4 regions of the Arthrobacter sp. BE255 genome follow, and region 1 is predicted to be linked to each of the others. Evidence: riboswitches for the same ligand, from Rfam matches in the RefSeq annotation. Region 1 holds a riboswitch; each other region holds the start of a gene.
What was found. Region 1 has a riboswitch for cyclic di-AMP ahead of J2X42_RS16865 (M23 family metallopeptidase). Riboswitches for the same ligand answer to the same signal wherever they lie in the genome.
Positions count from the first base shown of each region.

Region 2: it holds a riboswitch for cyclic di-AMP, as region 1 does, so the genes downstream of both, J2X42_RS07015 (LysM domain-containing protein) here and J2X42_RS16865 (M23 family metallopeptidase) in region 1, are expected to answer to the same signal.
Region 3: it holds a riboswitch for cyclic di-AMP, as region 1 does, so the genes downstream of both, J2X42_RS17735 (hypothetical protein) here and J2X42_RS16865 (M23 family metallopeptidase) in region 1, are expected to answer to the same signal.
Region 4: it holds a riboswitch for cyclic di-AMP, as region 1 does, so the genes downstream of both, J2X42_RS06990 (hypothetical protein) here and J2X42_RS16865 (M23 family metallopeptidase) in region 1, are expected to answer to the same signal.

Region 1 is NZ_JAVDWK010000010.1:148,507-152,810, forward strand. Features, by position in the region: cyclic di-AMP (ydaO/yuaA leader) riboswitch at 16-178, opposite strand; gene J2X42_RS16865 (M23 family metallopeptidase) at 326-1,144, opposite strand; cyclic di-AMP (ydaO/yuaA leader) riboswitch at 1,155-1,398, opposite strand; gene J2X42_RS16870 (metal-dependent transcriptional regulator) at 1,528-2,223, opposite strand; gene serC (phosphoserine transaminase) at 2,502-3,632, shown strand; gene J2X42_RS16880 (DUF3027 domain-containing protein) at 3,783-4,304, opposite strand, start outside.
Region 2 is NZ_JAVDWK010000003.1:145,435-149,738, reverse strand. Features, by position in the region: gene J2X42_RS07025 (cupin domain-containing protein) at 1-70, shown strand, start outside; gene J2X42_RS07020 (lytic transglycosylase domain-containing protein) at 99-1,376, opposite strand; cyclic di-AMP (ydaO/yuaA leader) riboswitch at 1,797-1,998, shown strand; gene J2X42_RS07015 (LysM domain-containing protein) at 2,002-2,850, shown strand; gene J2X42_RS07010 (protein adenylyltransferase SelO family protein) at 2,920-4,304, opposite strand, start outside.
Region 3 is NZ_JAVDWK010000011.1:123,770-128,073, forward strand. Features, by position in the region: gene J2X42_RS17730 (glycosyltransferase) at 1-401, opposite strand, end outside; gene J2X42_RS17735 (hypothetical protein) at 549-1,271, opposite strand; cyclic di-AMP (ydaO/yuaA leader) riboswitch at 1,277-1,435, opposite strand; gene J2X42_RS17740 (HAMP domain-containing sensor histidine kinase) at 1,559-3,061, opposite strand; gene J2X42_RS17745 (response regulator transcription factor) at 3,065-3,805, opposite strand.
Region 4 is NZ_JAVDWK010000003.1:137,878-142,181, forward strand. Features, by position in the region: gene J2X42_RS06980 (SPFH domain-containing protein) at 1-951, opposite strand, end outside; gene J2X42_RS06985 (NrtR DNA-binding winged helix domain-containing protein) at 1,052-1,786, shown strand; gene J2X42_RS06990 (hypothetical protein) at 1,817-2,590, opposite strand; cyclic di-AMP (ydaO/yuaA leader) riboswitch at 3,010-3,193, opposite strand; gene J2X42_RS06995 (SPFH domain-containing protein) at 3,508-4,304, shown strand, end outside.

The DNA of each region.
Region 1 (4,304 bases):
CGTGAAGACACGAAGGTAGCCTCTCCCAATGCCTACGAGGTGAGCTGTCGGATTCGGATGGGAGTTCACCCGGCCACGCCGCTTCCTAGGAAGCTTTGCGACTTAACCCCAAGGCCTTCAGACTTCGAAGACCAAAATTGGTTCCCCCGCCCCTGCCAGACGATGTCATGCGAACGGACCTTGAGCGGTGGCAGAGCTAGGCAATCCACTCAAGAACGTCAACTTCGGAAAAGTTGACGCACGTTAGACGTTACAGGAGTTCAGATCGAATGTCACATTCAGGTCACGGGATGTCACGCGAATGTGAGAGCTTGCCATCATTTGGCTAGAGCCAGCCGGTGGGGTCAACGACTTCACCGTTGACCTGGACCTCGAAGTGGAGGTGGCAGCCGGTGGAGGCTCCCGTGGTGCCGCTGAGCGCCACCACGTCGCCGCGGCTGACCGTCTGGCCAACCTTGACGTTGAACGACGAGAGGTGGTTGTACGTGGTTTCAAGGCCGTTGCCGTGATCCACCACCACGCGGTTGCCGCCGCCGTACTGGTGCCATCCGGCGAAAGTCACGGTGCCGCTGGCTGCTGCCAGGACAGAGGTGCCGCACTGGGCCACGTAGTCCTGGCCGCGGTGGAAGTCGCCGGTGCCGCCGGTGATGGGGCTGACGCGGTAGCCGAACGGCGAAGCGGTGACGAGGCTGGCCAGCGGGGCGCCCAGGCTGCCTGCGGATGCGGCCCTGGTGATCGAGCCCGCGGACTGGGCGCTCAGGAGCTGCTTGAGCTTGCCGTCGGGATCGCCCTGGGTGACCACGGAGGAGCGGCTGAAGTCGATTCTTGCGGCTGCTTCGGCGGAGATTTCAGGCTGCGGAGCTGCGGAAACAGCCGACGCCTGCTGGCCGGCGTCGGGAGTGGCCAGCACGGGGCTGGTGGCCGGCACCGTGACAGTGAGCACCAGGCCGGTGGCGGCAAGGGCAATGCCTGCCTTTTGGCCAACGCCGCTGGCGGCCGCGAAATCGGTGATCTGCCGGAAGGGGCCCCGGCGGCGGCGCGCATCGCGCTGTGGATCCCGGGGCCTGTCCGCGGCCACTGCTGCGGCAACGCGGGGCGCTGCTGCGGGGCCTGCCGCGCGGCGGCGGCCCCTGGAATTCTGCATGGTCAAGAACGGTTCCTCTCTGGATAGCCTGCGAAGTTAGCTGTCGGATTCGGGTCAGAGAGTTCAAAGACCCGGTCCGCCGTAAGCAAGCTTCGGCGCAGAGAGATATCCCGTAGGATCCTTCGCTGGAAGAGGCTTGCTGCTGACGGACTTCACCCCAAGGCGGCCTTGCGACCGCCGGTTGTGGTTCCCCCGCCTCTGCCAGTTGGTGACTCGTACTCCGATCTGCTGGCAGAGCTCGGCTCCAGATCAGGTAACGCTTTTGTATCGACGCTTGGCGTTAACTATAGGCGATTAAGCCGGACAGTAACAATTCCGTTATCTTTGCGTAAACCCCAACGAATGGGGTAAATACGCCGTTCAGCGCCTCCCCTGAACAGGCGTCAGGCGACGGATACAAATACGTGCGCGGCGACTTCCGGCGGGAGCTCCAGCGCCCCTTCGATCCCGGCCACCCGGACCGAGATGTAGTCGCCCACGCGCTCCAGCGAGACCGCGGCACCGGGCCGGATCCCGCCCTCGTCAAGCTGGATGAGCAACTCCGGCTCCACCTGGATGGGTTCCGCCAGCCGGCTGACAACCACGCTGGAGCCCGGGCCGTAGCCCTTCATCGCTTCGAGGAGATTGATCACGCCGTCCGTAAAGGGCGACGACGCCTGGCCGCCCAGCGCCGCGAGGCCCGGAATGGGATTGCCATAGGGGGATTCCGTGGGGTGGTTCAGCAGTTCGTAGATGCGCCGCTCGACGCGTTCACTCATCACGTGCTCCCAGCGGCACGCCTCGTCATGGACGTAAGCCCAGTCCAGGCCGATGACATCCGCCAGGAGGCGCTCCGCGAGCCGGTGCTTGCGCATGACTTCCGTGGCCCGCTTACGGCCTGCCTCTGTCAGCTCCAGGTGGCGGTCTCCGGAGACCACCACGAGGCCGTCACGTTCCATCCGGCCGATGGTTTGGGACACCGTGGGACCGGAGTGCCGGAGCCGCTCGGCGATGCGTGCGCGAAGAGCAACGATGTTCTCTTCCTCAAGCTCCAAAATGGTCCGAAGATACATCTCCGTGGTATCGATCAGATCCGTCATCCAGCTCAGCTCCTCGAGCGCAGTACCTTGCGTTGTCCCACCGTATCGCGTACCGACAGCGACGTAGTCCGTTGAAAAGCTTAGCCTATTTTGAGTTTGTCCGGATAATTCCTGGGCTGCCGGAGGCTTGTCTCAATGGCTGGACTATGACGGTGCCGGTTCCCGCCCAATCGGCGGTTCAGGCAGAATAAGGGAGGTCCGTGTTGCAGCCATCGTCGACTGCCGGCCATCCCACCGTCCCGGACGTGAGTTACGTCCACGCCGAAATTGGAGCCCCTGTGAGCGAAACCAGCATCACTATTCCTGCCGACCTCCTGCCAAAGGACGGACGGTTCGGCGCAGGACCTTCCAAGGTCAGGCCGGAACAGATTGAAGCACTCTCAGCCGCGTCCAAGACCATCCTGGGCACCTCCCACCGCCAGGCCCCGGTCAAGAACCTCGTCGGTTCTGTCCGCGAGGGCCTCAGCCAGTTCTTCCGGGCCCCCGAGGGCTACGAAGTGGTACTGGGCGTCGGCGGCTCAACCGCGTTCTGGGACATTGCCAGCTTTGGCCTGGTGGAAAAGAAGGCCCAGCACCTGTCCTTCGGCGAATTCGGCTCCAAGTTTGCCTCCGCCACCAACAAGGCGCCGTTCCTGGACGCCTCCTCCATCATCAAGTCCGAGCCCGGAACCCGCCCCGTTGCCCAGGCCGAGGCCGGCGTGGACGTCTACGCCTGGCCGCAGAACGAGACCTCCACTGGCGTGTCCGCGCCGGTTAAGCGCGTGTCCGGAGCCGACGACGGCGCCCTGGTCCTGGTGGACGCGACGTCGGCCGCCGGCGGCCTGGACGTGGACGTTGCCGAAGCGGACGTGTACTACTTCGCTCCGCAGAAGAACTTTGCATCCGACGGCGGCCTGTGGCTTGGCCTCTTCTCCCCCGCCGCGCTGGAGCGCGCCGCCCGGGTCAAGGCAAGCGGCCGCTGGATCCCGGACTTCCTGGACCTGCAGACGGCGATCGACAACTCCCGCCTCAACCAGACCTACAACACACCGTCGCTGTCCACCCTGGTGACCCTGGACTCCCAGGTGCAGTGGCTGAACGCCAACGGCGGCCTGGACTTCGCGTCGGCCCGCACGGCAGACTCCGCCGGCCGGATTTACTCCTGGGCCGAGGCCTCCGACTACGCCACGCCGTTTGTGGCCAAGGCCGAGGAACGCTCCAACGTCATCGCCACGATCGACTTTGACGACTCCGTGGACGCGGCTGTTGTTGCCAAGGTGCTGCGTGCCAACGGCATTGTGGACACCGAGCCCTACCGCAAGCTGGGCCGCAACCAGCTCCGGATCGCAACGTTCGTGGCCATCGAACCGGCTGATGTCACCGCATTGCTGGCCAGCATCGACTTTGTGGTGGGCGAACTGCGCAAGTAACTTCCCGCCACACCTCATCGATTGCTCCAACAGCGCCCTTTTGGGAGTGCTAAAGGGCGCTGTTGGAGCAATCGACGGGTAGGCGTGGCAGGGGCGTTAACGTTCGACGGCGCCGTCCGGACCTTGGTCCTGGCGGCGCCGTCTGCTGTCTTACTCGGAGTCTTCGGCAGGCTCTTCGGTGTCCGGCTCGTCCGTGTCCGGCTCTTCGGTGTCCGGCTCTTCGGTGTCCGGCTCTTCGGTGTCCGGCTCGTCAGTGTCCTGCTCTTCGGCGTCGGACACTGCCTCGACGCCGGCTGCCCTATATCCGGCGTCCAGCGCCTCCTCGTCCTGGGCGTCCTCGGGGCGTACGCGTTCAGCCCAGGGCACCCACTCGGGGGCAAGGATGGACTCCTCGGAGGGCAGCAGGCCAAGCTCGCTGATGGTGACCACCTTGGAGCGCGAGTTCCGGGTCAGGACCGCGAACCACTGCCACCCCTGGTAACCGGGCAGGCGCGACTCAAAGAGATGCGTCACCAGCCGGTCGCCTTCACTCTTGGCGCCGAGGTGGGTGCCGATGGTGGACGCCGGCGTGATGCCTTCGACGGCGGAGCGGGCCACATCAACCGCTCCGGCAAGGAAGGCATCCGGTTTGCCGATGCGCCAGACGGGCACACCCGCAGGGCGCTTGGTTTC
Region 2 (4,304 bases), on a different contig from region 1:
CCAGGCCTTCGTCGGAATTGAGTTTGTCAGCGCCGCGGAATTCGCCAAACCGACGCAAGACTCCGCCTAGCCCGGGGTCTGGCCCCTGCGGGCAACGGTCAGTACCAGTTGTACTGGACCGAATGGCTCCAGGCTCCGCACGGTGACCCGTAGCGGTCCTTGATGTAGCCAAGGCCCCACTCGATCTGTGTCCTGTAGCTGGTGAGCCAGTCGCTGCCTGCGCTGGCGTACTTCCCTGCGGGCAGGGCCTGGGCAATGCCGTACGCACCGGAGTAGGGGTTGGTGGCTGTGGTCAGCCAGTTGGATTCCTTTGTCCACAGCTGCGCCAGGCACGGGAACTGGTCCTGGCCCCAGCCGTAGGCGGACAACCGGCCGGAGGCGTAGCTCTTGGCGCCGGCTGGATCATTGACCGCACCGCCCGGAACTATGGGCACGACGACAGGTGGCGGCGTCGGCGTCGGACTCGGCGTAGGAGCCGGGGCGGGCGCCGCCGGTGCAGCTGGCGCGGCCGGTGCCGGGTTCACGGGTTTTTGCGCGGCGGCGAGGGCCGCAGCTTTGGCTGCTGCCTCAGCCTGTTGGCGTGCCTGCTCCTGCGCAGCGGCGCGCTTGGCAGCCTGCGCCGCTTCGTAGGCGGCCAGGGCGGCCTGGCCCTGCCGGAACTCGCCCTCGACCGCGGCGGTGGTGTCTTTGAGCGACGCCAGCTGGGCCGTCAGTTCCTGGCCGTGTTCCTGCTGCTCCGCAATCTGCCGTGACATGGCCTGCTGGGCGGCCTGGGCGGCGTCGAGCTTGTCCTTCGCTTCCCCTGACAGGCGCCCGCGTTCTGCCCTCGCTGCCTGCTCCTGCTCCGACAGGGCGCTGGAGACCCGTTCGGCGGCTGCGGATTTGTTGACCAGGGCTGCTGTCTTGTCGCTGACTATCTGGACGATGTTGAGGCCCTGGATGCTGTTGGTCTGGACGGCGTCGAGGGCAACGAAGAATCCCATGTTGGTGCCGCCGGTCTTGTACGACTGCGCTGCCAGCGCACCGATTTCCCTTTTGTACTGTCCAAGTTCGGCCGTTGCGCGTGCTGTCTGGGCGGTGAGGACATCCACCTTGGCACTGGCCGCCTGAAGTGCTGCTTCAGCGACGGCGTACTCGGCGGCGGAGGTGACGGCCGCGCTGCCGAGCGCTTCGGCCTGTGCCTGCAGCCCGCCCAGCAGATCGTTGATCCTGGTGACCTCTGCGGCCTTGCCGGCCTCGCTTTGCTTGGCGTTCTGCACGTCCTGCCAGGAGGGGTAACCGCCGGGCGGGGCGTCGTCGTCGGCGTAGGAAGGAAGCAGGGCAGCCGACCCCATCAGGGCAACGGCCAGCACGCCCGCGATGGCGGGCAGCCTCATTCTGTGAGCAAACCGGGACATAGTTGGTGAGCTTACCGGGCAAAACGCCCGGTCAGCCGTTCCTGGCCCAACATTGTTACCCAGCGGAGATCCCGGGTCGCCGTCCGCCAGTCCGGTGTATCAGGGCATCATCAAAAGAGGTCCTGCAGGCCAGCACGAGATCGCCTTTATCACACCTTCATCGAATTGTTGCGTCACAAACCCGCGGATACCCGATTTTCTTGTGAATCAGGACGCGCTTGGTGAACTCTTTTCGGCATATAGGGAATGCCACCCTGACCTGCGGCGCTAGTCTCCCGAGGCGCAGGAACGGGTGCACGAACCGGACGGACTTCCGCCCTACATTCCGTTACCGGAATGTGACATTCCAATCCGTCGCTGGTTATGGTCGTGCAGTGCCCCGGCTCAAGCCGGGACATTCCCGCCAGTATGCCGAGCCCTGCCACTGACCCGGGACCCCAGCGCATTCCACTGGCAGGGACGGGGGAACCACGTTTCCACGGCTTCTTTCGAAGCCTTGGGGTTAAGTCGGTATCGCTCCGTCCCGTGCGGAGCCGTAACCGGCCGGGTGTCTCCGACCCGAACCCGACAGCTCACCCCGCAGGCATGGGAGAGGCGATCACCCGTGTCAAAGAACCTTAATGCCGTACGCCATCGTGCGAACCTTGTCCGCCCCACCGCCCTCGTCGGCCCGTCCGCAACGGGCACAGCCCGCGCACTGGCGTTCGGCCGGCCTGCACTTGCTGCCGTTGCCGCATCCGCCCTGCTTTTCAGCGTGGGAACCCCCGCACAGGCCGGCGTCCACGGACCCGACAGTTCCGGGACCGTCAATGTTCAGGGCCAGACCAGCGCTCCGGCCGCAGCTCCCGTAGCTGCTCCCGCGGCGGCCCCTGCCCCGGCAGCCGCGGCCACCGTCTACACCGTGGTGTCCGGCGACACCCTGGGCGCTATTTCCGCCGCCTACGGCGTGGCCCTCAGCGACGTCCTGTCGGTCAACGGCCTGACGATGACCACCATCATCTACCCCGGCGACCAGATCCAGATCCCGGGTGCCGGCTACACCGCACCGGCTCCCGTGGCCAAGGCAGCAGCGGCCCCCACCGCTCCGGCCAACACCGGCGTCAAGCTGGCCTCCACCTCCGCCCCCGTGGCGCAGGCTCCGTCCGGCTCGCTCGGCGCGGCCATCCTGGCCTCCGCTTACTCCCAGCTCGGCATCCAGCAGGACTGCACCGCCATGGTGGAGAAGGCCCTGCGCTCGGTAGGCAAGAGTGTGGGAGACCTGGCGCCAACCCAGTTCTTCGCGTACGGCTCCGTGGTGGGTACTCCTGCCGCTGGTGACCTGGTCATCACGGCCGGCCATGTGGGCGTCTACGCCGGAAACGGCCAGGTTGTCAGCGGCGGCGTGGACGGCTACAAGACCGAAGTCCACTCACTCAGCTGGCTGGCCGGAGCGTCCTTCGTCCGCGTAGCGTGATCCGGCCGTGCACGACGGCGGCGGGCGGCACCCAGCCGCGCGCCGCCGTCGTCCATCCCTTGTGTTCGCTCAGGTCCCGCAGAAGGTCCGGTAATTCCCGAAGTCAACCGGCGCGGGACCGGCGTAGCGTTCCAGGCCGGGACGCTCGGTGTATGGGTTCGCCAGGACGTCCACCAGGCGGCGGAACGGGTCCAGGTCGCCTGCAGTAGCGGCGGCCAGAGCCTCCTCCACCAGGTGGTTCCTGGGAATGTAGGCGGGGTTCACCCGATCCATCAAGCCTGTGTCCGGTGCCAGGGCAAGCCATCGTTTGGCCCATGCATCGAATGCTGCCGGGTCCGCGAACATGGCCCGGACAGTGTCAGGCGTGCCCCGGGCTGCCGAGCCGAGGCTCCGGAAGAACGAGGTGTAATCAATCTGTCCTTCCTCAAGCAGTGCCAGCAAGTCGTTCACCAGTAGGGATACTGCGTCGTCGTCCGGTTCCGCGGCCAGCCCAAGCTTGGATGTCATCCCGGCGGACCAGGCCGCGCTGTACAGCTTCCGGAACCCGCCCAGGGACTCCACTGCGAGCGCAACCGCCTGTTCCTGGTCCTCATGGAGCAGGGGCAGAAGGGCCTCGGCCAGCCGGGTGAGGTTCCATTCTGCAATGTGCGGCTGGTTCGCGTAGGCGTAGCGTCCGCCCGCGTCGATGGAGCTGTAGACCGCACCGGGGTTGAAGGCATCCATGAACGCGCAGGGTCCGTAGTCGATGGTTTCGCCTGAAATGGTCATGTTGTCCGTATTCATCACCCCGTGGACGAAGCCCACGAGCATCCACTGGGCCACCAGCGACGCCTGGGCGGCGATAACGGCATCGAACAACGCCAGATAGGGCTGCCCGGCCTGCGCGGCGTCCGGATGGTGGCGGCTGATCGCGTGGTCGGCCAGGCGCCGGAGGAGTTCGGTGTCACCATTGACGCGGGCGAACTGGAAGCTGCCCACGCGCAGGTGGCTGCTCGCAACGCGGGTGAGCACAGCCCCGGGAAGCATGGTTTCGCGGCGGACGGGGCGTCCTGTGGCCACAACGGCGAGTGACCGCGTCGTGGGGATGCCCATGGCGTGCATGGCTTCACTGACAATGTATTCGCGCAGCATCGGACCGACGACGGCCAGGCCGTCACCGGCGCGGGCGAAAGGCGTACGGCCGGAGCCTTTGAGATGGACATCGCGCAGTCGCCCGTGGACGTCGGTGACCTCGCCGAGCAGCAGTGCGCGACCGTCGCCCAGCAGCGGCGAGTACCCGCCAAACTGATGACCGGCGTAGGCCTGGGCTACCGGGGTGGCGCCTTCCGGGATCCTGTTGCCGATCAGCATCAGCGTCCCCTCGGGCGTCCGCAGGGACGACGGATCCAGGCCCAGTTCACTGGCCAAGGCTTCATTCAGGACGAGGAGCTCCGGTGCCGGCGCTTCCTCCGCCT
Region 3 (4,304 bases), on a different contig from region 1:
GATGGCTCGAGGTCCAGGTCAAGATACGCCAGAACCGGCGACGGCGACGCGAGCCAGACAGTGCGCAGGGCATTTCCACGCCCTGCCTCGCCCAGCCGGACAACGGTCACGTCGCGCAGATCCCGGGCTATCCGTTCGGCGATCCTCAAGGTCCCGTCCGTGCTGGCGTTGTCAGCGACCGTGATCCGGAACGAATGCGGGAAGGCGCTGCCGAGATGCCGGTGGAGGCGCCGGAGCGCGGCCTCGAGGCTCTGTTCCGCGTTATGGACAGGGACAGCCACCTCTAGGACAGGGACTCCGGGCAGGATCTCAACAGGGTGGCAGCGGGAGTCGGCTGCCGGCGTCGCGGGCAAGGGTCCGGTCCGCTGCGGTGCGCGGTGTGCCTGGCCAATAGGTGTCATGCATCAAGGATGGCGTTCGGTGTTGTGAAGGCTTTAGGCCATGGCTGTGAAGCTGCTGTGGAGGCGGCGACGCCAAAAGCAGCAGGCCCTGAACCGGGGGGATTCAGGGCCTGCTGCGTGCTTTGGCCGGAAGCCGGAGAGGCCGGCTTAGTACCAGTTGTGCGACAAGTGGAAGTTCAGGGCACCGCACGGTGACTGGTAGCGCTCCTGGATGTAGTTCAGGCCCCAGTTGATCTGCGTGCGGTAGTTGGTGAGGTAGTCCGCACCGGCGCTCGCCATCTTCTCGGCGGGCAGCGACTGGACGATGCCGTAGGCACCGCTGCTCGCATTGGTGGCCGTGGTGGTCCAGTCGGATTCCTTGGTCCACAGCGTCTGCAGGCACTGCATCTGGTCAGCGGACCAGCCATAGCTGGCGAGCTGGCCGGCAGCGTATGCCTGGGCTCCGGCCGGATCATTGACGGCCACCACGGGGGCAGGCGCCGGCTCGGGAGCAGGTGCCGGCTCGGCGGCCTGCGGGGCAACACTGATCTCAGCCGGTGCGGGCGCCGGGGCGGGCTGCGCCTGGATTTCGGCCTTTTCGAAGCTCAGTTTGGACTGGATGTCGGCGGCAGCTGATGCTGCGGGCGACGGCTGGGTTTCGCTCGCGGCTACCGGAAGGCTGGACTCGGAGGCCTGGCCCGCGGCACCCACGCCGATAAGCAGGGCACAGGCAGCGGTGAACATGGCTGCACGGCGGCCCAAAGACGGAATTTTAGCCAGCCGGGACGTGGCCGTTGCAGGTGCCGGTGCTTCCGCTTCCGGGAGCCTGCGGCGGCCGTGAGGTTTGATGGACCCGCTCTGCGGGCGTGTTTCTACCTTAAATTCAGACATGATGGATCGCCTCTCACACCTGCGGAGTTAGCTGTCGGGTTCGGATGAGGGCATCCGGCCACACGGAAACATCACGTGCTGGCTTCACCCCAAGGGCATCAAATGCCCGGGACTCTGGGTCCCCCGCCTCTGCCTGGTCAAGCGGAATCCGGGAAGCGGCAGAGCTTGGCGTCCTCCGGACATGCGGACCAAAAGGGAACCGCACCCAATCGACGGTACAGGAGGTTGGAGCTTAAGTCACATTTTGGTAACAGAGATCACGACGCCGGTGCGTTGCCTTGCATTGATCACGCAACCACTGGAAGGCGCAGCGCGAACTCGGTCCGGCCGGGCCGGGACGTCACCTCCACGCTCCCGCCGTGGGCTTCCACGATGGACTGGACAATGGACAGGCCCAGGCCGCTGGTGCCTTCCGACGCCGCGGCTCCGGCAGACGGTGCCGCGCCCGTGCGCGCGGCGTCTGCGCGGGCAAACCGGGCGAAAACATGGTCCACGAATTCGGCCGGGATCCCCCCGCCGTCGTCCGTCACAGACACCACGGCACTGCCGTCAGCCGACCTCATCACGGCCGTGGTCACCGTAGTGCCGGGAGCCGTGTGCTTGCGGGCGTTGGAGAGCAGGTTGACCAGTACCTGGCGCAGCTGGGAGGCGTCGCCGTTGACCGCCAGTGGCTCGTCCGGAAGTTCCAGGTGCCAGTTGTGGTCCGGTGCGATGACTTTCTCGTCGCTGACCGTCTCGACCACCAGTTGCGTGAGGTCCACTTCGCTGAGTTTCAGCGGCTGGCCCTCATCCAGCCGGGCAAGCAGGAGCAGGTCCTCCACCAGGGTGGTCATCCGCTCGGACTGGCTTTGAACCCGGGCCAGCGACTTCCGCCCATCCGGGGTGAAATTCTCGGTCATCCGCATCAGCTCGGTGTAGCCGCGGATCGCCGTCAGCGGGGTGCGCAGCTCGTGCGATGCATCGGCAACGAACTGCCGCACCTTGGTCTCGCTCCGCTGCCTCGCCTGCAGCGCGCTGGCCACGTTGTCCAGCATGAGGTTCAGCGCGTGCCCCACGCTGCCCACCTCGGTCCCGGGGTTGGAGTTCGACGGCGGGACGCGCACCGCGAGTGCCACCTCACCGGCGTCCAGTGGGAGCCGCGAAACGCGCGTAGCGACTTCGGACAGCTGCTCCAGCGGCTGCATGGTGCGCCGGATCAGGATGGTCCCGGCCAGGCCGATCAGCACCAGCCCGCCGAGGGAAACAAACACAAACGTCCACACCAGGGAGGTGAGCGTGCTTTCCTTCCCGGCGAGCGGAAGCCCGGTCACCAGGACATCGCCGTAGTTGGTCTGCACCGCCACCAGCCGGTAATCGCCGTTGGAGAGTGTCCTGTCCACCGGGATGGAGTCCTTCTGGAGCGCAAGCAGGATCTCCTTGTCCTGGGCGGACAGGGGGGAGCGGGTGGTGTCGGAGGCCAGGAACCCGGCACTGTTGACCTGGCTGTCCAGGATCCGGGCGTTGAGAGTGCCCACGCTCTGGCCGCGGGAATCGAGCGGGTCAGGCCGGCCGTTGAAGCCACCCAGCGGCGGGCGGCCGGGGTCGTTGGAACGGGAGGCGGCCTGGCTGAGCTGTTCGTCGAGCTGGCGGGTCAGGAACGAATCCATGGACGCGTAGCTGAACAGGCCCACCGCTCCGCAGATGGCCACCAGCAGGGCCATGGCCACCAGGACGAGGCGGGTGCGCAGGTGCCACGTGGACGGCTTGAGCCAGCTCCGGCCGTGTGTGCGCGCAACACCGGAAAGGGACACGGCCTAGTCCGCCGGCTTGATGACGTATCCGGCGCCGCGCACGGTGTGGATCATGGGCGGATGCACGGCATCGACCTTCTTGCGGAGGTAGGAGATGTACAGTTCCACGATGTTGGCTTGCCCGCCGAAGTCGTAGTCCCAGACCCGGTCCAGGATCTGCGCCTTGCTGATGACCCGCTTGGGGTTCTCCATGAGGTACCGGAGCAGCTCGAACTGGGTGGCGGTCAGCTGGAGCTGGTCGCCTGCCCTGGTCACTTCGCGGGTGTCGATGTTGAGGACGAGGTCGCCCACCACCAGTTCCGCGGTGTCCATCGCCGCCACGCCGGAGCGCTGGACCAGCCGGTGCAGCCGGAGCAGGACCTCCTCCATGCTGAAGGGTTTGGTGACGTAGTCGTCGCCGCCGGCGGCCAGGCCTACGATCCGGTCCTGGACAGCGTCCTTGGCAGTCAGGAAGAGCGCAGGTACCTCCGGCGCGAACGCACGGATCCTGGTCAGCAGCTCAACGCCGTCGAACCCGGGAAGCATCACGTCAAGGACCAGGACGTCAGGGCGGAACTCCTTGGCGAGTTTCACCGCCTCCGGGCCGTCCGCGGCAACGGCTACCGACCAGCCGGCCATGCGAAGCCCCATGCTCATCAGTTCGGAAAGGCTGGGCTCGTCGTCGACCACCAGGGCGCGGATGGGGGAACCGTCCGGGTGGGTGAGCTGGGGAAGGTTGTTGGTCATGGAGTGCGAAGTGGCCATGGGACAACTCTCCGATCTGTCGGTTAGCCCGCGCTATGGGCTTCCTGTGCGCGGGCTGTGAATCCCAGCCTAGCGAGCTGGAAGGTCCGCAACGGCGTTCTGCCTGCACCTCTGTGAGGGGTTGCGGCCCTTCCGGCGACAGATCGGCGGGAAAATTTTTTGTCCGGATGGCGGAGGAGCTGGACATGACGCCAAACCAGGGGACGTGTTTCAGCAATTCCACCGCTGGTGAATCCAGATGGCGTATTCGGAGTCTTCGGCGAAGATTATTCGGGAAAAGAGGTTTTCCAACCAATCGTTCTAGAAAACACCTGTTATTTTATTGATGTCCCAGAATCGTGATCTGAACCACATTCTCAGAATTCGTCTCACTATGCGGAACGATGCGCCCATTGTTACTTGCAAGTTGTCATTGTTACGTTGCACACTTCAATTGTGAACAAGAACTCAACAGCACCTGCAGCCGCAGAATATTGGCCCAGCACACCCGCTGCTGCCG
Region 4 (4,304 bases), on a different contig from region 1:
CGGGGTGATGGTGAGGTTGCCGATGTTGGGCAGCGATCCTGCAGCCTCGCGCAGCGCCAGAGCCAGCAGCGTGGCCTGCTCCATGCCCCGGTAGACCTCCATGGTGGCTGCTTCGCGTGCCGCGGCCGCTTCGCCCACCAGCCGGATCTGGTTTGCTTCGGCGGAGGTGGTGATGACTTGGCGTTCGGCCGCAGCCTGTGCCTCGATCAGGCCGGCGGCGGCCTTTTCCCCGGCCTGGCGCCGGGCGTTGGCGCCCTCCTGGGCGACCAGGTGTTCGCGCCGGGTGGCCAGTTCAATTTGGCTCGCCATTTCGTTTTCGGAGATGGTCCGTTCACGCTCGACGGCGACCGCCCGGCGTTCGTACACGGCCCGGTCTGCCTCGGACTGGAGCTGTTCGCGGACGGGTGTCTGGAGCGCACGTTCGACGTCGGACTCGGGCCGGACCGCCAGGACCTGGACCCCGAGGATCTCGATGCCGGTGGACAGGAGCCGCGCGTCAGTTCGGAGCGCTTCGGTGAGGACAGCCCGGAGCTGGCTGACGCCGCGCTCGAGGGCTTCGGAGAGGGTGGTGGTGGCGATCTGGTCGATCGCATGGCTCTGGCACAGCTGGCCGATGATCGTGGCCACCTGTTCGCGTCCCGTGGCCGGAGCTGAACCGGCCGGCTGGAGGCCGAAGTCGAGGCGGCTGGACACTGACACGGGGTCAACGAAGCGGTAGGTCACGTTTGCCTGGACGCTCACGTCCTGGTGGTCACGGGTGATGGCGTGGAACAGGGTGGGCAGTTCCTGGTCATCCACGGGGACCTCGCTGAGCACGGAGTTCGCAGGCCGGAACCAGAACGCCTGGCCCACACCCTGGTGCCTTACCTGGCCTTGCTGCAGGTGGACGACGTATCCCGTAGGGCTGCCCAGGAAGTGGCTGATCCAGGGGTAGCGCTTGATGCTTGCCATGAGCTTCTCCTTCTATGTTTTCGTCATTATGACGATAACTAGACAGTAGGATCGTCGAGGCTTTATTGTCAAGGTGACGATAAATATCTAGGATGGCTTCATGGCTGAACCCCGCACGGCTCCTGCGCGCTTCCCGGTGACCGTCGACGTCGTCGCCCTCACCGTTCGCGACGGCACCCTGAATGTCCTGCTGATTACCCGCCTGATAGATCCCTTCCGCGGCCAGCCCGCCCTGCCGGGCGGTTTCGTCCTGGCCGGTGAGGAGTTGCTGGATGCTGCGGGCCGGGAGCTGGCTGAGGAGACCGGCGTCGGGCATCTTCCAGGGCATTTGGAGCAACTGGGCAGCTATGGCCCCAAGGGACGCGACCCGCGCGGGGACGTGCTCACCGTGGCCCACCTGCTGCTCGCTCCGGACTTTCCGGTTCTGGCGGCTGGCAGCGACGCCGCACATGCTGCCTGGTACCCCGTCAGGAAGGTCATGAACGGCGAAGTGAAGCTCGCCTTTGATCACGAGCGGATCCTCCGTGACGCCTTGGAGCGGGCGAAAGCAAAACTCGAATACTCGCCGTTGGGGGCGGCTTTCTGTGGGAAGGAGTTCACCATAGCCCAGCTCCGCGCCGTCTACGAGGCTGTCTGGGGCACCCGCCTTGACCCCCGCAACTTCCACCGCAAGGCCACAGGAACGCCTGATTTCCTGGAAGATACCGGGCGGATGACGGCCGGCGACGCCGGCCGTCCTGCCGCCCTCTACCGGCTGGCTGAAGCTGCCAGGCCGGCTGCCGGACAGCCGGCGCGTGCCGTACTCAACCCGCCGCTGATGCGACCGCGGGACTGATTCCCCCGGTGTGAAGGGGAGTTGCCAGGGTCAGTACCAGTTGTTCTCGGCGCGGAATTCCAGGGCTTTTTCCGGCGAACCATAGCGTTCCTTGATGTAGCCCAATCCTCGGTCAACCTGGCTCGGCCGCCACTTTGCCGACGTGTCCCAGAGCGCGTTCAGGGCAGTCATCTGATCTGCACCCCATCCATAGGACGCCAGGCGGGCGCTGGCATATGAGCGGGTATCGACTGCTTCGTCGGTGTTGTCATCCCCTTCATCGGAGGGGGCAGCGGTACCGGTGGGCGAGGGGGCGGGCGACGCGGCCACTGGCGTGGGTGTGGGTGTGGGTGTGGGTGTGGTTGGGGTGGCCGGTGGCGTCGTCGTGGGTGCTGGTGCGGCCCCTGCCGGAGACGCTGGCGGAGCAGTTGTTGCCGCTGAAATAACCGGCGGCTGAAGGATCACAGTGGGCCCCGGTGAAGGCGGAACTGCGGCGGGGGAGTCAGCCAGAATTCCGGCCAGGGTGGGAGCGTCCACTGGCATGGGGAGGTCGGCGACGGCTGGCACAGACGAGGCATTGGGATCCGACGCGGCGGGCACGTTACCGGTGCCCGGGGCAGCCTCTGCCGGGGTGCCCGGTGCGCCCGAAGGAGTCACGCGTCCATTAGCGTAGGTGGGCTGCGCTCCCGACGTTGCACGAGTCGCGTCCGTTGCGCCGGGAGCATCCTGGGCGGACGACTCCTTGCCGAAGAAGGGCAGCTCGGTAGCCTGGCTGGCTGTGCCGACAGCAAGCAGCACGGCAAGGGAGCCGGCGACTATCGCCATTCGATGACCGATAACGCGAACCGAAGCGGCTCTCTTCAGGATGGCCCGGGCATCGGAGCTGAAAGCAGCGGCTACCTGGGGGCTAACTGCTGTTGTTGGTGCGCCGCCCCGGCCTGCGGCTCTCCGTGGGCGTTGCGGAGCGGTACCCATGGGGGCTATTGCCGGTATGGCTTCGGTTGCAGGAGACGCAGTTTCCGCGGGACGTCCTGATTCCGGGGCAGGCGGTACGTCGATGGCCGGGCGCCTGTCCCTGCGTCGTCGCAGCGGGGCGGACGCCGGTTCGGTGGAACCATGCCCGGTATGTGGCACTTCGGCGTCGGAACTTGCGGGGGTGAGTGGAGTGGTGATGACCGGCGCAGCACCTGCGCGGTGCCGCCCGGTCCGAAAAGGGCGCGACTGATCAAGCGAACGGGACATGATGGTTGCCTCTCAACGCCTGCGGAGTTAGCTGTCGGGTTCGGCGGAGGTCAACCGGCCGGCACGTTAAACGTGACGGCTTCACCCCAAGGACCGCTGGGCAGCGGCCCGAAGACTGTGGGTCCCCCGTCTCTGCCTTAATGTGTTGGGAGTCCGGGATGTGGCAGAGCTCGGCGTCAGCCCGGACGCAGCCCGATCCAGATGGGCCACCCCAAGACCGTACACGAACCCGTCCGTTAAGTCACGTTTAGGTAACAGGAATGATCCGTGCCGCGAGTTACCTTGTGTCCGCCCTCGATTGCCCAGGGGTATCGGCTGACAGGCCAAGGCGCAGCGGTAGGCCGGCCGAGCTTTGGATCGTCCACTGGACGTAAGGTTTGATGGAACACGGTGCGATGGGGGACGTCACCGGGTTGCTTCAGCGGTGCTGCGTCCCCCAAGGCGCCGGGTCCAAGGATCGGCGGCAACCATCGCGATCTGACACATCAACAGGGGGAACAATGACAGTAATGCTGATCGGCGGGGGCGCACTTGCCCTCCTGCTCATCGCGGGATTCATCTTCTACACTTCGAGCATCCGGTTCGCTAAGCCGAACGAGGCCATGCTCATCACCGGTAAGAGCGATCCGAACACAACCGATGAAACGTCCGATGACCAGTCCCGTGTCATCATCAACAACCGGGCGTTCGTTAACCCGATCACCGAGCGCGTAAGCCACATCTCGCTGTCGTCGCGTCAGGTTGAAGTCACCATCGAAGCGATCTCCAACAACGGCATCCAGCTCAAGCTGGCCGGCGTTGCCCAGGTAAAGGTCGGCGGTGACAAGATCTCTGTCCGCAAGGCAGCCCAGCGTTTCCTTGACCAGCAGGACGCCATCGATCACTACACGCAGGAAACCCTGTCGGGTTCACTGCGTTCGATTGTGGGCACCCTGAGCGTTGACGCGATCATCAAGGACCGCGCGCAGTTCGCGGCCTCCGTCAAGGAAGAAGCCGAGCATTCGATGACGAACCAGGGTCTGGTCATCGACACCTTCCAGATCAAGTCTGTGGACGACGCAGGCGGCTACCTGAAGAACCTTGGCCGCCCCGAGGCCGCCCTGGTGGCACGGAACGCCAGCATCGCTGAAGCGAACTCCCAGCGGGAAGCCGCGGAAGCGAAGGCGCTCGCGGACCAGAAAACGGCTGAAGCCGAGCAGAAGCTGGCCCTCCGGCGCGCTGAACTGAAGCAGGAAACGGATGCCCGCCAGGCAGAGGCTGACGCCGCGGGCCCCCTTGCCCACGCCGACCAGCAGCA